DNA from 2 places in the Paenarthrobacter sp. 10N417 genome. Region 2 is predicted to be linked to the other one. Evidence: predicted binding sites of a transcription regulator. Region 2 holds the regulator's gene; the other holds the start of a gene.
What was found. Region 2 encodes HspR, which represses chaperone genes until heat shock. Its sites were predicted from a motif close to AAGTTGAGTCNNNNNGACTCAACTT; they were not measured.
Positions count from the first base shown of each region.

Region 1: clpB (ATP-dependent chaperone ClpB) is a predicted target of HspR. The motif match lies at 4,930-4,954, and genes of this name have one in related genera.

Region 1 covers NZ_JBFTIL010000012.1:57,144-66,042, forward strand. The annotation lists gene AC1DCM_RS15395 (2-phosphosulfolactate phosphatase) at 1-158, opposite strand, end outside; gene AC1DCM_RS15400 (DUF4031 domain-containing protein) at 155-1,024, opposite strand; gene AC1DCM_RS15405 (TOBE domain-containing protein) at 1,327-1,737, shown strand; gene modA (molybdate ABC transporter substrate-binding protein) at 1,734-2,522, shown strand; gene AC1DCM_RS15415 (ABC transporter permease) at 2,530-3,351, shown strand; gene AC1DCM_RS15420 (sulfate/molybdate ABC transporter ATP-binding protein) at 3,348-4,427, shown strand; gene AC1DCM_RS15425 (YciI family protein) at 4,451-4,786, opposite strand; gene clpB (ATP-dependent chaperone ClpB) at 4,992-7,649, shown strand; gene AC1DCM_RS15435 (septum formation family protein) at 7,659-8,435, opposite strand; gene AC1DCM_RS15440 (DUF3073 domain-containing protein) at 8,796-8,899, shown strand, end outside.
Region 2 covers NZ_JBFTIL010000009.1:10,081-18,979, reverse strand. The annotation lists gene dnaK (molecular chaperone DnaK) at 654-2,525, shown strand; gene AC1DCM_RS13020 (nucleotide exchange factor GrpE) at 2,528-3,187, shown strand; gene AC1DCM_RS13015 (DnaJ C-terminal domain-containing protein) at 3,447-4,421, shown strand; gene AC1DCM_RS13010 (heat shock protein transcriptional repressor HspR) at 4,432-4,854, shown strand; gene AC1DCM_RS13005 (YybH family protein) at 4,861-5,259, opposite strand; gene AC1DCM_RS13000 (carboxymuconolactone decarboxylase family protein) at 5,364-6,149, shown strand; gene AC1DCM_RS12995 (DUF3040 domain-containing protein) at 6,285-6,587, shown strand; gene AC1DCM_RS12990 (hypothetical protein) at 6,643-7,101, opposite strand; gene AC1DCM_RS12985 (CG0192-related protein) at 7,187-7,831, opposite strand; gene AC1DCM_RS12980 (hypothetical protein) at 7,941-8,279, shown strand; gene AC1DCM_RS12975 (hypothetical protein) at 8,410-8,899, opposite strand, start outside.

The sequences.
Region 1 (8,899 bases), on a different contig from region 2:
CCACGATCCACGGCGACGCTCACGCACGTCGTGAAGGAAAGGACGTCAACCACAACAGCAAGGTCCGCCCGTGGCACTATGGCGCGGGCGCCGTCGAGCCCCCATTCGAACCGGACCGAGTACGGCAACTGCCGCTGGGGCGCTCCCGGTTCGCTCATCCGAGTTCGGCTATGAGGTTGCGGCGGGCTGCGTCAAGCCAGAGCGCCTTGGCCCGCTCACCGTGGAAGAGAGGGTCCAGTGACAGCAGATGACGCACGACGGCGGCACGCCCCTTGGCGAAATCGTCGTCGCTGACGTGGGCATAGTCTTCCCGGACGGCGGCCAGGTAGCGCGCGTAGGACTGTTCGTCGCCTCCGAGTACGGAGAGATCGGCATCGCAGAGGAGGGCTCCGGCATGGTCGCCGGGTTTGGGATTGTGTTCGGCGGTGAGCCGTACCAATCGGGCCACCTCGGCGACGTCTTCCGGGGCCAGACGCGCAGCAGTCAGTCGGTCCTCGGCAAGCCGCGCTGATTCTTCCTCGTCCTGCCCCGCGACGCCTTCATAGACGGCGTCGTGGAACCAGGCCGCCAGCGTGACTGTGCGGGCAGGGAGGGCGGGTTCCGTCAAAATGTCCAGGGCTTCGAGGACGGCCAGCAAATGGGTCCGACTGTGGTACTTACGGCCGTCCTCGCCCCACCGTTCCAGTAGTTCCAAGCCGAGTTCCTCGTGCCCGGGGTAGGTGCTGTTCCATCGCTCCATCAGCGGAACGGTGAGGGCTTTGCTGCGATCGCGTGCGGGAATGCGAAGGCCGCTCGCAATGAGTTTCCGCACCAGGACCCTTGCCTCCACGGGAATGGCTCCAGCCGCTACGAGGTCGTTGTAACGGCGTTCAGGAACGTCGTAGTGGTCGCCGTCGAACGCCCTTTCGGGGACTCCGGCCGCCTCGGCGAAAGCGTGAAGCTCGTCCAAGGACTTGTCTGATACCAGATGTGAAAACACGGTGCCGTGGGCGGGCCACAGGGGCGGATCGACATATACGGCCATTGGCAAAGTGTAAGCCAAACGATCCTTCCCAGTTACCGGTCGTCGGAGCGGCTACCGCCGAGCGTCCGCCCCGGAAGCACAGGCTTCGCTGCCCGTGTGGTCACAGCAACTGGGAAGGAGCGTAGGAGTTCCTTGGCAACAGGTTACGGCTATGACTCCACGCCGGATAGAGTACGACGGCGGCCCGCACCGTTTGCCGCCCAGCGCACCAGCGGCGCTCTCGCCTGGAACTAGACAGTAACATTCCGTTTTACGGAGCAATCACACAACACAATCCGCAAATACGGATCTAGAATCGATTTATGCCGCAAATACGGATTTCCGAAGCAGCCCGGTTCCTTGGTGTCAGCGACGACACTGTGAGGCGGTGGACCGAGAACGGAACACTTACCGCCCGGAAGGACGCCGCGGGCCGACTCGCTGTGGATGGCTTGGAGCTGGCCAAGGTTGCCCGCGATCAGTCCCACCTTCCGGACGATCCCGCCCGTACAGGCAGCTCGGCCCGGAACCGCTTCGTCGGCCTGGTCACGGGCATTACCGCGGACAAGGTCATGGCACAGGTGGAGCTTCAATGTGGGCCGTTCCGTGTGGTGTCGCTGATGAGCAGTGAAGCCGTGCGCGAGCTTGGTCTGGAACTTGGGTCAGTGGCTACAGCGGTGGTGAAGGCCACAACTGTCATCATCGAAACGCCTCAGGGAAAGAGCGTCGTATGAGGAACACTGGCACGAAAGCCATGGCTCTCTTAGTCGCGGTGGCCTTGGCGGCCGGTATGGCGAGCTGTGCTTCAAACGCCGCAGGCCCAGCGGCAACCGGGAATCAGCTGGGGGGCACCATCACCGTCTTCGCGGCAGCGTCCCTCAAAGCACCGTTCACCCAACTTGCCCAGGACTTCGAGGCCTCAAACCCCGGCACCAAAGTGAACCTTAGCTTCGCCGGTTCTTCAGACTTGGCAACGCAAATCACCCAGGGTGCACCAGCTGATGTGTTTGCCTCAGCCGATACCAAGAACATGACCAAGGTCTCGGACGCAAAACTCGTGGACGGCACCGCGACAAACTTTGCCACGAACATACTGGAGATCGCTGTCCCGCCCAGCAACCCGGCGTCGATCTCTTCCTTCGCGGACCTGTCCAAGCCCGGCGTCAAAGTTGTGGTCTGTGCCAGTCAGGTTCCTTGTGGTGCGGCCGCGGAGACGATAGAGAAGGCTTCGGGGACCACCTTGAGCCCGGTCAGCGAAGAGTCATCAGTCAGTGATGTGCTGGGCAAGATCGTCTCGCAGGAAGCCGACGCCGGGCTGGTCTACGTGACGGACATCAAGGGTGCCGGGAGCAAGGTGAAGGGCATACCGTTTCCGGAGTCCGGCAAGGCCGTCAATACGTATCCGATTGCCACTGTGGGCACCAGCAAAAACAAGGACCTCGCCCGGGCCTTCATGGCCATGGTCACCGGCAGCGCGGGGCAGAAGGTCCTGGGTGACGCCGGCTTCGGCCCGTCGTAGGAACGCAATGAATCGAACTGGATACCACGGCATCCCACGGTGGATCTACGTGATCGCCGTTGCGGGCGGTCTGCTGGTGATTCTTCCCCTGCTCGCGATGCTGGTGCGCGTGAACTGGTCCCAGTTCCTTCCGCTCATCACGTCGGAATCGTCGCTCGATGCGTTGGGCCTGAGCCTGAGGACGTCAGCAGCAAGCACCCTGTTGTGCATCGTGCTTGGTGTGCCGTTGGCCCTTGTCCTGGCCCGCGGGGAGTTTCCCGGGCAGAGGCTGCTGCGCTCCTTCGTGCTGTTGCCCCTCGTGCTGCCGCCCGTCGTCGGAGGTATCGCGCTGCTCTACACCTTCGGGCGGCAAGGTTTGCTGGGGAAGTCGCTCGAAATGTTCGGAATTCAGATCGCGTTCTCCACTACCGCCGTGGTGCTTGCACAAACATTCGTGGCCTTGCCGTTCTTGGTTGTCAGCCTCGAAGGCGCCCTGCGGACTGCGGGAAGCAAATATGAGGCCGTGGCGGCGACCCTGGGCGCGCGGCCAACCACGGTCCTGCGCCGGGTCACACTACCCTTGGTGGTTCCAGGGCTCGCGTCGGGGGCCGTTCTGTCCTTCGCGCGCAGCCTCGGAGAGTTTGGCGCTACCTTGACCTTCGCCGGCAGCTTGCAAGGCGTCACGCGCACTCTTCCCTTGGAGATTTACCTTCAGCGCGAAACTGACCCCGACGCCGCCGTCGCTCTTTCTTTGGTTTTGGTGGCGGTCGCCGCGGCAGTAGTGGGCCTGAGTTACGGTCGACGCCCCAGCAACACTGGTGCAAGCGCCCATGCGGACGTCCAGCCATGACGTTTGAACTGGAAGCGAGCCTTAAATCCCGCAACTTCGAGATGTCAATCAAGCTTTCCGACGGCGAAACCCTAGCCATTCTCGGTCCCAACGGCGCCGGAAAATCAACTCTTCTTGGCGTGATTTCGGGCCTGCTGCGGCCAGATTCCGGGAGCGCACAGATTGGCGGCCGGCAGCTTTTTGACCTCGACGGCGGCACCCACGAGTGGAGCGCACCGCACCTGCGCGGCACTGCGCTGCTCGCTCAGGAGGCACTGCTGTTTCCGCACCTGACCGTGCTGGACAACGTCGCCTTCGGGCCGCGCAGCAAGGGCAGATCCAAAGCCGCGGCCCGCGAAACCGCCCGGCTTTGGCTGACTGAGGTGGACGCACTTCACCTGGAATCCCGCAAACCAGCAGAGCTGTCCGGTGGTCAGGCGCAGCGTGTGGCCGTTGCTAGGGCGCTCGCCACGGAGCCCGAGTTATTGCTCCTCGATGAGCCGATGTCGGCCCTGGATATCCATGCCGCACCACTGCTGCGCCGCGTCCTCAAACGGGTCCTGGATGGACGCAACGCCATCATCGTCACGCACGACGTCCTGGACGCCTACATGCTCGCCGATCGCGTCATCGTCGTGGAGAACGGGCGGATTTCCGAGGAAGGCCCAACCCGCCAAGTCCTCGAACGCCCCCGAAGCCACTTCGCGGCCGGGCTTGCAGGACTGAACCTCATCAGCGGAATCATCACCGAGCAGGGAATCACGACGCCGGATGGCCGGCTTTTCGCCGGACAGCACGATCCCGAGTGGTCACCTTCGCCCGGCCAGGCAGGCGTGGCGGCCTTCCCGCCGTCGGCCGTTTCCGTTTTTCTTGGCGAAGTGCACGGCAGCCCACGCAACTCCTTTCCTGTCACCGTCAGTGACTTGGAGCCGCACGGCGACCAGATCCGCGTCAGGGCGGGCGGACCGGGCGCGGGGAAGCGCGGCACATTGTCCGCAGATATCACTCCTGCTGCCTCTGCCGATCTCGGCCTGGCACCGGGCGTGGACGTGCGGTTCGTCGTGAAGTCCGCGCTGGTCTCGATCTATCCGGCGTGAGGCCAGCCCCGCCTGGTTGGCAGTTACATGCCTGGAATGTCCAGGGCCTCGCAGACCTGGATGCTGGCTCCGGGCATCATCAGGTGCGGGTGGCCCTCCAGGAGAGCGAGGGCGCCGGCCATGTTTTCGGCCTGGAGGATGGTGTACCCCGCTACGCCTGTGTTGGTATCGGAGACACCTGAGTTTGCCACTTCCTTACCTCCGCCCAGAGGCGTGCCAAGATCGATGATCCCGTCGCCGGCCTTGTTGGCCCAGTCCATCCAGACCTTCATGCCTTCGGCTGCTGACTCCGGGGAGGCTTCTTCCATTGCGGATTCGGCGGACTGGGGAGCGGTGTAAAGCGCCACGTACTTAGTCATGTCGTGTCCTTTGTTGCCGGCATTTGTCGGTGGTTCCACCCTGTCACTGCCTGATCGTAGACCCCTGTTATTCACATAGCCATGGTTTCGTCTGGACAGGTGTTTCGCCGTGGGCAAACATGGAACACATGGGCCACAAAGCAAAGTTGAGCGTAGTAGACTCAACTTTGAAAGTATTGGTCTTACTCCAGAAAGGGAGCTTTCGTTGGACGTCAAATTCACCACCAAAAGCCAGGAGGCCCTTTCTGCGGCCGCCATGAATGCCTCTACTGCCGGCAACCCGCAATTGGAGCCAGCACACCTGCTGAAGGCCCTCATGGACCAGCGCGAGGGCGTTGCCGTGGCACTCCTGCGCGCCACGGGTGCCGATCCTGATGCCGTGAGCGTTCAGGCCAGTTCGGCCATCAAGTCGCTGCCGTCCTCTTCGGGCAGCTCGGTCCAGCAAGCCCAGCTGTCCCGGCAGTCCATGCAGGCCATTCAGGCTGCCCAGAATGAGGCCGATAAACTCGGCGATTCCTTTGTCTCTACTGAGCACCTGCTGTTGGGGCTTTCGGCCGGCAGCGACGCAGTCGGAAAGCTATTGCGCGACGCCGGTGCCTCCCACGAAGCACTGCTTGCCGCGCTGCCGGGTGTCAGGGGCGATCGAAAGGTCAACTCGCCGGATCCAGAAAATACGTTCCAGGCCTTGGAGAAGTTCGGCACGGACCTCACTGCTATTGCCCGCTCGGGGAAGCTGGACCCGGTCATTGGGCGTGACAGCGAAATCCGTCGCGTGGTTCAGGTCCTGAGCCGGCGCACCAAGAACAACCCGGTACTGATTGGTGAGCCTGGCGTAGGTAAGACCGCGGTAGTCGAGGGCCTCGCCCAACGCATGGTTGCCGGCGACGTCCCGGAGAGCCTCCGCGGCAAGACCCTCATTGCCTTGGACATGGCCTCCATGGTTGCGGGCGCCAAATACCGCGGTGAATTCGAGGAGCGGCTCAAAGCGGTTCTGGAGGAGATCAAGAACTCCAACGGCCAGATCGTCACATTCATCGATGAAATCCACACGGTAGTTGGAGCTGGCGCAACGGGCGACAGCGCGATGGATGCGGGCAACATGCTCAAGCCGATGCTGGCCCGCGGCGAGTTGCGGCTCATTGGTGCCACCACCCTGGACGAGTACCGCGAAAACATCGAGAAGGACCCTGCCTTGGAACGCCGCTTCCAGCAGGTTTACGTGGGCGAGCCGAGCGTCGAGGACACCATCGGCATTCTGCGCGGCCTCAAGGAACGGTACGAGGCCCACCACAAGGTGGCCATCGCCGACTCGGCACTGGTGGCGGCTGCAACCCTGTCCAACCGGTACATCTCGGGCCGTCAGCTCCCGGACAAAGCGATCGACCTCGTGGACGAGGCCGCGTCACGGCTTCGGATGGAGATTGACTCAGCGCCGGAAGAGATCGATCAACTCCGCCGTTCCGTCGATCGCCTCACCATGGAAGAACTGGCCCTGCAGGGCGAGACTGATCCTGCATCCGTTGAGCGGTTGGCTGCCCTTCGCGCTGACATGGCGGACAAGAAGGAAGCACTCAGGGCCCTCAACGCCCGTTGGGAAGCCGAGAAGGCCGGACTCAACCGCGTTGGTGACCTCAAAGCCAAGATCGACGAACTGAGGTCAGCCGCCGAAAAGTACCAGCGCGAAGGCGACCTCGAGTCGGCGTCGCGGATACTTTATGGCGAGCTGCCTGCCCTCGAACGGGAGCTCAATGCTGCGGCCGAGGAGGAGTCCGCGCGCGGCGACGCAAAGCCCGAACTCATGGTCGCAGAGGATGTTACTGCAGACGACATTGCGGAGGTCATCTCAGCATGGACCGGCATTCCCGCTGGGCGCATGCTGCAGGGTGAATCACAAAAGCTGCTGCACATGGAAGAGGAACTCGGTAAACGCCTGATCGGCCAAACCAAGGCCGTGCAGGCAGTTTCGGACGCCGTCCGCCGCGCGCGGGCGGGCATCAGTGACCCCAACCGCCCCACGGGCTCGTTCCTGTTCCTTGGCCCCACCGGCGTCGGCAAGACCGAGCTCGCAAAGGCCTTGGCCGACTTCCTCTTTGACGACGAACGGGCCATGATCCGGATCGACATGTCCGAGTACGGAGAGAAACACTCTGTCGCACGCTTGGTTGGTGCCCCTCCGGGATACGTCGGCTACGAGGAAGGCGGTCAGCTGACGGAAGCTGTGCGTCGCCGCCCGTACTCCGTTGTGCTGCTCGACGAGGTGGAAAAGGCCCACCCAGAAGTGTTCGACATCCTCCTGCAGGTTCTGGATGATGGCCGCCTCACAGACGGTCAAGGACGGACGGTGGACTTCCGCAATACGATCCTGGTGCTGACGTCCAACTCCGGAAGCCAGTTCCTGGTGGACCCGTCCCTGGATGCCAAAGCCAAGCGTGATGCCGTCATGGCCGTGGTACAGGCCTCGTTCAAGCCGGAGTTCCTGAACCGTTTGGACGAGATCGTGCTGTTCGACCCCCTGTCCGTCGAGGAACTGGCCCGGATCGTGGAACTTCACGTTGCCGAACTCACCAAGCGTCTGCGGGACCGCCGCTTGACCCTCGAGGTGAGCGACGGAGCCCGCGCCTGGCTCGCCATGTCCGGCTATGACTCGGCGTACGGCGCGCGGCCTCTGCGACGTCTCGTCCAGCGCGAAATCGGAGACCGCCTGGCCAAGGAGATCCTTGCCGGAACGATCACCGATGGCGACACCGTCTTGGTGGATACTGCGGCCGACGTCGATGAACTCACCATTGAGGGATTTGAGTCGCTGACAGGTCCTGACGGCGGCCCGTCTGTGGGCACTGGGCTACTGGTTCGGAAGAAGTAGGTCGGCGGGCTACTTATTGAGGAGGTCTTCCTTGATGGTGTTGCCCGAATCCACAACGATGAAGCAATCAACGCGGCGGTCGCCCCGATCCCAACTGGTGGTGCTTGGGTAGACGTTCTGCTGGAGCAGTACGTACTTATCGGCCGCCGCGTGATTCAGCTTTACGTCGCCGCAGACTTCACGGCCCTTGTCCTTCAGCGCGTTCGTGCCGGGGAAGGAATCGTCCGCTGGGTATGTGTGGACGGCGCCCAGTTGGGCTGAATGCTCGGTGTCACAGGGCACGGCCCGGGCTTTGGATGCGTTGGGGTCGAAGTCGGCAAAGCAATCGCCTACCTGGAAATCCTTGGCTTCTGTATCCCGCGGTAATGGGCCAAGGCTCGCCGTGGGGCTCGGGGTAGCCACAACAGCCTGAGGCCGTGTACCCAACAGGTTCAGCAGCACCCAGATCACGACGCCGATGAGCACCAGGACACCGACCACGATTGCGCCGATGACAAAACGCTGGCGTTTTACCGGGTCCCCGTGCGGGGCGGGTTGGGGCTGCTGGGGATCCCCTGGCTGGGAGGGGTCCCCGGGCTTGCCGGGGTAGTCTGGCTGGCCGGAGTAGTCTGGCTGGCCGGACTGCTCCGGCTTGCCGAGGTACTCGGACTGACTGGAGTAAGCGGGCAGCGCAGGATCAGGCTGGTCGCTGGGATTGGGAACGAAGTCCGGATCAAGATCCGGTGCAGGATCAGGCTGCAGGCCTGAAGCCTCGGGCTGTGTTTCCGAGGCTTGCTTCGGCTGCACTCCTGGGGCCTGCGGTGGCGTGGGCGGTACCCTGGGCGCAGGTGGCACCCCGGCTTCTCCTTTATCGCGTTTTTCGCGCGGTGAATCATCACGTGGTGGGGTGTTGTCCTCGCTCATATCCCGGAGTCTGCCTTCCTGCTTTGGAGCCGCATTGAGGCAGACTCTACCCAATTTTTTGGTGTATTGGAGGTGGTGGGGAGCGGTTTGGACCGTAGTTGTACCCGATGCAGGTCCGGGGTGGCACGCAGGCACCCCCGAAAGCATGTAATCTAGACATACGACAAATTGACCAAACATTCCGGGGCCTCACCGATAGCCAAGGTGACCACCTCCGGTCCAAGTACAAAAGGGGGTCACGCCATGGGGCGCGGCCGTCAAAAGGCAAAAGCTACCAAGCAGGCTCGGGACATCAAGTACTACTCCCCGAACACTGACTACTCGGCACTTGAGCGTGAGCTCACGGG
Region 2 (8,899 bases):
AGCCACTCCCCATGCCAGAACCGCGGCCGCGGGTAGTGCACCAAGAATGATCTGCGTAAGTCGCGGGTGGATGGACTGCTGATGAGTGCCGTCAGTCATCGTGAAAGTGCACTCGATCCCCAAAGGCAGGAAGGCATACTCTCCCCGGGGTGGTACGGGTGAGCCCTCGGGGTTATGGATTGTTCCGGCGGGAAGATATTCGCCGAGGCAGAGCCCGGAAATACCCCCAGCATTATGGTTCAGGAGTCCGCGGTCCAGGAACCCAACCAGAACGAACCAGCTCAAGCAAAAGAAGATGGCCAGCACAAGAAATGGGTGTCTCCCGACCACGGCGAGCCTCCGTTCTGTGTCTCCACGCTTCTCCGCAGGCTACAGCGCGGCACGAATCCAGCGAAGTCCATCGCGCAAGTCTGCCAGTTCACGCAGGGCGAAACCAGCCCCTGAACCGCGTACTTCCGGGGGAAATTTCGGCACCAAAGCCAAACTTGAGCGTACCTCGCTCAACTTTGGATTGACTTTGAAACGAGGCTGAGTACAGTTGAGTGCAGAACGCTCAACTAGCCGATTGTTGAGTGGGCTCCCGATAACCCAACCGCCCAGCGGACCGGTGCCGGGGGCAATCTCGAACATCGGCCATTGAAAGGAAACAAGATATGTCACGTGCAGTAGGTATCGACCTCGGAACCACTAACTCCGTGGTCTCTGTCCTTGAAGGTGGCGAGCCCACCGTCATCGCCAACGCAGAAGGCGGCCGCACCACGCCGTCGGTCGTTGCGTTCTCGAAGTCCGGTGAGGTCCTGGTTGGCGAGATCGCCAAGCGCCAGGCCGTCAACAACATCGACCGCACCATCGCTTCCGTCAAGCGCCACATGGGCACCGACTGGTCCGTCGCCATTGACGACAAGAAGTACACGCCGCAGGAAATCTCCGCGCGTATCCTCATGAAGCTCAAGAACGACGCCGAGAGCTACTTGGGTGAAAAGGTCACCGACGCCGTGATCACCGTTCCGGCATACTTCAACGACGCCGAGCGCCAGTCCACCAAGGAAGCCGGCGAAATCGCAGGCCTCAACGTCCTCCGCATCGTCAACGAGCCCACCGCAGCTGCGCTGGCCTACGGCCTGGACAAGGGCAAGGAAGACGAACTCATCCTGGTCTTCGACCTCGGTGGCGGTACCTTCGACGTCTCCCTCCTCGAGGTCGGCAAGGACGAAGACAACTTCTCCACCATCCAGGTCCGCGCAACCGCAGGTGACAACCGCCTCGGTGGCGACGACTGGGACAACCGCGTCGTCGAATGGCTGCTGAACCAGCTCAAGATCAAGGGCATCGATCTCTCCAAGGACAAGATCGCCCTCCAGCGTCTCCGCGAAGCTTCAGAGCAGGCAAAGAAGGAACTCTCCTCCTCCACCAGCACCAACATCTCCCTCCAGTACCTGTCCGTCACCCCCGACGGCCCGGTCCACCTGGACGAGCAGCTGACCCGTGCCAAGTTCCAGGACCTCACCAAGGACCTGCTGGACCGCACCAAGAAGCCGTTCCACGACGTCATCGCTGAAGCCGGCATCAAGGTCTCCGACATCGATCACATCGTGCTCGTCGGTGGCTCCACCCGTATGCCCGCTGTCTCTGAGCTCGTCAAGGAACTTGCCGGCGGCAAGGAGCCCAACAAGGGCGTCAACCCGGACGAAGTTGTAGCCGTCGGTGCTGCACTCCAGGCCGGTGTCCTGAAGGGTGAGCGCAAGGACGTCCTCCTCATCGACGTCACGCCGCTGTCCCTCGGCATCGAAACCAAGGGTGGCGTCATGACGCACCTCATCGAGCGCAACACGGCTATCCCCACCAAGCGTTCCGAGACCTTCACGACCGCTGACGACAACCAGCCGTCCGTGGCCATCCAGGTCTTCCAGGGCGAGCGTGAATTCACCCGCGACAACAAGCCGCTGGGCACGTTCGAACTGACCGGCATCGCTCCGGCACCGCGTGGCGTTCCGCAGGTCGAGGTCACCTTCGACATCGACGCCAACGGCATCGTCCACGTGTCCGCCAAGGACAAGGGCACCGGCAAGGAACAGTCCATGACCATCACCGGTGGCACCGCACTCTCCAAGGAAGACATCGACCGCATGGTCCGTGAAGCCGAGGAGCACGCCGCAGAGGACAAGGCCCGCCGCGAAGCTACAGACACCCGTAACTCCGCCGAGCAGCTCGCCTACTCTGTGGACAAGCTGATCGCCGACAACGACGACAAGCTGCCGGAAGAGGTCAAGACCGAGGTCAAGGCCGACGTCGACGCCCTCAAGTCCGCGCTGGAAGGCACCGACGACGCCGCTGTGAAGACGGCCTTCGAGAAGCTCCAGGCTTCCCAGACCAAGCTCGGCGAAGCCATCTACTCGCAGGCAGCCGCAGCTGACGCTCCGGGTGCCGGTGCAGAAGGTGCCCCGGCCGGTGGCGCAGGTTCCGGTGCTGCCGACGAAGACATCGTCGACGCTGAAATCATCGACGAAGACGAAGCGAAGAAGTAGCCATGCCCCACCACGGCAACGAAGCAGAGCACTCTGAAGGAAACGAGCCGCGCAAGCCCGTAATCCGGGACAACCGCAAGGTTGACCCGGAAACCGGGGCTGCCCGCCACCCCGAAGGCGAAGCTGCTGCTCCCACCGAAGGCAACACCGCCCCCACGGAAGGTGACGCTCTCTCCCAGGCTGAGGAAATCCTCAACGGGGTAGAGATGCCGGCCGAGGAGTCGGTAGCCTCCGGCGCCGCGGCTGAAGCCCAGGCAGCGGAGCTCCGCAACGACCTCCTTCGCCTTCAGGCTGAGTATGTCAACTACCGCAAGCGCGTCGAACGCGACCGCGCCGTAGCAGGGGAGATGGCCGTCATCGGCGTCCTGAACTCCCTGCTCCCGGTGCTGGACGACGTCGACGCCGCCCGCCAGCACGGTGACCTCGAAGACGGCCCCTTCGCCGCCATCGCCACCAAACTGGAGAACGCGCTGAAGACGTACGGACTGGAACGCATCGCGGAAACCGGTGTCGAATTCGACCCCACCATCCACGAAGCACTCATCCAGCAGCCCGGCGAGGACATCGACGTGGACACGGTCAGCCAGGTGCTGCGCTCCGGATACCGCTCCGGCGAGCGGGTTCTGCGTGCGGCCCAAGTGATCGTGGCGGTTCCGGCGTAACGTCCGCCTTCGCGGATGAGGGGGCCCCGCCCCTTCGCGTGGTGGCTTTAGTCCTGCGGACTTTGGCCACCACGCTCCGGTAGGCCCGATGCCACTCCCGGGCCCCCTCATCCGCTCCGGCTCGGCTGTCGGGTCACCTAAGGTGGGATGACCGCAGCGCGCAGCTGGATAGGGGGCCGCGGCGTGGCGGGCATCGCGAAGCGGGCACGGCCCCCTATCCAGCGGAGCGCAAGCTTCGACACAACGAAAGGAAACGCTCTTGGCCAGCCAGGACTGGGTTGAAAAGGATTTTTACGCGATCCTTGGTATTGCCAAGGACGCGTCTGACGCGGATATTAAGAAGGCTTACCGCAAGCTAGCCCGCGAGCATCACCCTGATACGAACTCGGGGAATGCTTCTGCGGAGAAGAAGTTCAAGGACATTTCCGAGGCTTACTCGGTGTTGTCCAACCCTGAGGACCGGCAGCAGTACGACGCTATCCGCGCTATGGGTGGTGCCCGGTTCGCTCCGGGTGCCGGCGCCGGGCGTGGTGGTGCTGGCGCCAACGGTGGGTTCGAGGACCTGTTCGGTGGTTTGTTTGGTGGCGGCGCGCGTCAGCCTTCGGGTGCCGGTGGTATTCCTCCGGAGTTTGCTGACTTGTTTGGGGGTGGCTTCGGTGGAGGCCAGACCGGGTTCCAGCGTGCTCCGCAGAAGGGCTCGGATCGCACTGCGACGACGTCCATCTCCTTTGCCGGTTCCATCAAGGGCACTACTGTGAGCCTGCGTGAAAGCAACGGCCACGTGATCGACGTCAAGATTCCCGCGGGCATCAAGGACGGGCAGAAGGTCCGGCAACGCGGCAAGGGCAACGTTGGTCCCGCCGGAAACGGTGACCTCATCATCACCGTGAATGTGAAGCCCCACGAGTTTTTCCAGCGCGACGGCGACAACATCCGCATCCACGTGCCGGTCACGTTTGCGGAAGCTGCGCTCGGCGCGACTATCGATGTTCCAACGATCGACGGCGACACCGTCAAGGTACGCGTCCCCGCCGGGACGCCGTCCGGTCGTACTCTCCGGGTCAAGGGCCGCGGCGTGAAAACGTCCAAGGCGACCGGTGACCTGCTGGTGACTATCGACGTCGCCGTCCCCCAGAACCTGAACAAGGAAGCGGAGGAGGCCGTGAAGGCATTTGCTGCCGCGACCACCGACGCCAACCCGCGTCACGATTTGGCCGCGAAGGCCCGGTTGTAGGGAGACGGTCATGGCAATCGACGTCAACCAGCCGATCTTTGTCATCTCCGTCGCCGCGGAGCTTGCCGACATGCATCCGCAGACGTTGCGCCAGTACGACCGCCTGGGCATTGTCTCGCCCAGCCGTGCCCCCGGGAAGTCCCGGCGGTACTCCCAGAACGACGTCGATAAGCTGCGGGAGGTCCAGCGCCTCTCCCAGTCCGGCGTCTCGCTCGAAGGCATCAGGCGCATCCTGGACCTTGAAAACCAGGTAGCGGCGTTGCAGTACCGGGTGGCCGAACTGACAGAAGAACTAACCCGGCGCCGAAGTCCTTTGGACACGCGTATTTTCGCGGCAGGAGCAGCGGGCGACGTCGTCAGTCTGGCCCGCGGTCAACGTCCCCGTGCGAGGTCGCAAGCCGTTGTGGTGTGGAGGCCGCGGCCAGAGCAGTAGGCCATCTCACTCCAGAACAGTGTCAGCATGCCGGTGCGCAACCTTCCACTCGCCATCCTCGCGGCGGTACACCTGGGTGGCCCTCAGGACCTGGCTCACCGGCTGCCCGGTAATCGAGATTGAGGATCGCTCCAAACCAGCGGTGTAGGCCATGTCGCCAACGACGTCGTAGGCCTGCAGTTCGAAGGAGTAGGCGGTGCAGTCGGAGAACCTGTTGGCCAGATCTGTGAAAAGCCGGCCGACTTCTTCCTGCCCGACGGCGTTGCGCCAGGCGCCCAGGACGCTCACGGGCTCGTGGCTGGACCAAATTGCCCGACGCGGAGCGGAGTCTCCGTTGAGGAGGGCCACCTCAGCCTGGTAAAGCGTGGTCCTGACCCAGGCAAGGAACTCATCGTTCTCGGTCATGTCCCCAGTATGCTCCCGCACGCGAAGGAGGCACTGCCGGAACCTGTAACAGTGGACTCTCCCGCGCCGTCATCAAAAGGAGTGTGATTAGTAGGAGAGCTCCTATGAAAGAGAGGCCCACGATGGCACCCAGCGAAACGGCACGACGCAATCACGACGAACTCTTCCCCGGTCAGCTTCCAGCCTTGGCGGTTACAGACCCCGAACTCGTGGAGATCTTCAACAACTTCGCTTTCGACGAGGTATTGAGTCACGGAAGACTGGATACCAGGACGAGGCTCATGGTTCAGCTCGCGTCTCTTATCGCGTCACAAGGAATGCGTGAGTACCGTGCATTGCTCGGAGCGGCCCTTACGGTGGGCGTGATCCCGGTGGAGGTGAAGGAACTTGTCTACCAAGCCGTCCCCTACGTCGGCATGGGCAAGGTTTCGGATTTCCTGCACGCCACCAATGAAATCCTCAAGGAGAACGGTGTGGAGCTACCTGTTCCAGGCCAGTCCACCACTACCCCGAAAGACCGAGGGGAGAAAGGTCTGGCTATCCAGAGGGAGATCGCAGGCGCAGAACGCATCGATGATATGCGTGCAGCTGCTTCAGCTGATGAAATGCACTTCCAGGAGTACCTTGCCGGGAACTGCTTCGGCGACTATCTGACACGCACCGGCATTGATGTTCCGAGACGTGAACTCCTCACGTTGTCCATGCTTGTCTCCCTTGGCGGCTGCGAGCCACAGGTCAAGGGGCACATTCTGGCGAATCTGAACGTAGGGAACAGCCGCGGGCTGATGCTGGACGTCATCACGCAATTGCTGCCGTACATTGGGTATCCCCGTACGCTCAATGCGTTGCGCACACTCAATGAGACGGTGCCGGCACCCAGCGCAGGGTAAGGCTGACTTCAGCTGTGGATCGTAGCCGGAAAAGGACGATAATAAAGTCATGGCACGGCAAGAAGGGCACGTGCTAGTGGTTGGCGTGTAGGCGCTGAAAAGCGTCCCATGCTCGTGTAGTGAGGGAAGATTCCGATGTCGTTGTCGGATGAAGAACGCAGGAGTTTGGAAGAGCTTGAGCGGGATCTCGCTTCATCGGATCCTGACTTGGACCTCCAGCTGAAGTCGGGGCGCCCGCGAGGGGCAGTGGCGCGCTCAGTTTTTGGTGTCCTGGCAGTTTTGGCCGGTTTCGCGATGGTCATTGCCGGGATCATCACACAACTCGTCCTTGTGGGTGTGGTCGGGTTCCTGCTCGCTGGAACAGGCGCCTACTTACTGTTCAGCAGGATGGTCCTCAGGAGACGGACTCGCCGACACGATGAGGGCAAGCCGGACTAGCCCGGCACCGAGCTAGTCCGTAGAAATCCGCCAGCTTCAGTACGTCCGGCCAGCTTCAGTAGGTCTCCGGGGGCACATCCGTAGGCGAAGCAGCGAGGTCATTCGGCGTGGTCGGCTTGGCCGTCTGCGCGGCCGGTTTGGCAGGGACAGGTTCCCCGGGAGGCACCATCATTCGCCATGCGAGCACCAGGCCTGCGCCGACGCCAGCAACTGCGAGGGCAACCATCCATCCGGCACGCGGGGAACTCCGCTGACTGGTGCGGCGGCTCAAAGTTTGCGTTGTTCTCTTGACCGCTCTGGCCGCGGTGCGCTGAGCCCTTTTTGCGGCTTTACGGTTCCCGGTCAGTGTGAGCATCACACCGTGCACCACAGATGGAACGTCGGCGTGATTGATCCGGGACAACGCCCACCCCACAACTGCATCCGCTTGCGACGACGTGCCCTCCGCTGCGTGCTTCACCCACTCGCCGGCCAGGTCCTGGACTGCGGGAATGATGTTTTGTGCTTTGTACATGTGAACCCCTCACGGAGTAGATGGCCCCGTTGCCAGACTACGCCGCGGGCCGCGGGACCAACAGGTGCCCGAACACAACGCTCGTTCAGGTCCGGATTACCGCTGCCAGCTCCACAGGCTTCTCCAGTCCGGCCCACTTCCCGCTGAGGATCAACTCGCTGTGGAGCTCCGGAGATGCAGCTGCGCTGGCCGAAGAATCAACATCGACAACCCGCGATACCTTCAAGCGAAGCTCACCAGCATCAATGATGGTCACGCCACTGCCCGATACCGGGGCCGAGGCACTCAAGGCGGGGACACCGACGTCGAGCGTTCCGCTTCCCTTCACGTTGACCGTGCTGGGCCGGGGCTCGCGTTCGCCGTCGACGATCAGTGCAGCCTCTTCCTGGCCGGTGAGGATGGCAGTGGCGAGGGCCTTGACGTAAACGGGGTCGGCGCAGGCGTCGTAGACCCACCGCTTGCCGAGGACGGAGTGGTCCATGGTGCCGATGAGCCATTCTTGGGCGCCGGCCAGTTCGTAGCCCCTATAGCTCAGGGGGACCTGATAGATCCGCTCTCCCGCAGCGACGACATGTGTCTCGAGCCCGACCTCGCCGGCGGGGTCGTCAAAACGGTAGGCTCCGATGAGCTCCGGGGCACCTTCCTGGACGAACCAGGGCTGCGTCGGCAGGTATCCAGCGATGAGTTCGAGCTTGGACGGGGACAGGGTTGCCTTGTGAATAATCGCCATGTTCTCCAGCCTAGGCCAGGGCGGGGGCCCGTTCGATACGGTGCCCGATGCGCGGCCTCGGCCCTGCACTGTTTACAATCGAAGGGACGCGCCGACTATTGAGGGAATCATGAAGAAACTCACCACTGTCCTGATCGCTGCCGGGCTGCTTGCCACGGCTTCAGCCTGCTCTTCGCCGCAGCTGACCACCGCAGAAACGTGTGACCGGGTGGGTGTCGCCGTTGCCAGCCTCCCGAGCAACGCCAGCAAGACCGCAACCATTCGCGTCGCAAACGCCATCCGCCCGATTGAACCGGTTGCTTCCAATGAGATGAAGCCCGTGGTCACGGCCATCCTTGAATACTCGGATGAACTCGTGAAGGAATCCCCGGACGAGAACAAGATGGGTGAGCTTTCCGCCGCCTACCAGGAAGCCGGCACCAAGTACGGCGAGCTCTGCCGCGGCTAATGACGCCCGCGGCCTAACGGCTACAACCCCCGATGTTCTCTCACATCACACCCCTTTAACCCGGACGTTCTCTCACATGATGTGAAAACATTCGGGAAAAGACGTCAGGATGTGAGAGAACATCCGGGGGCTAGGGCGCGCGGAGCGCCGCGTGGAAGGCGAACGAAGCGTTGCTCCAGATCACGAACAGCAGGGGCGCCGGGGCCAACGCGATGCCCAGAACGGGCTGAAGCACGGCTGCAGAGGCAATGATCCCGAGCAGGACCAGCATGGCCAGGCTCAGATACCAGCGCTGGACGGCCAAATAGAGCGAGGCCTTGAGGATGCTTTTCAGCCTTGCCTCGGGCAGAAGCACGACGCCGGCAATCGCCGTCACAGTAAGGCTCACCGCCACGGCGGCTACTACGACGATCAGCGGCACGAGGACCGCAGCAGCCGGCATTGCGGAAACGATCGCGAGATCCACACCGAGGAACATCAGCAGGCCAACAGCGCCCAGGCCCAATACGGCAGTCCTGCCAAAACTGCGCTTGTATCCCTGAAGGAAAGCAGCCACAGGCTTGACCGCGCCGCCGTCGTCGTTCAAGGCCTTGAAGGCAGCGAAGATGCCAGCCAGGGAC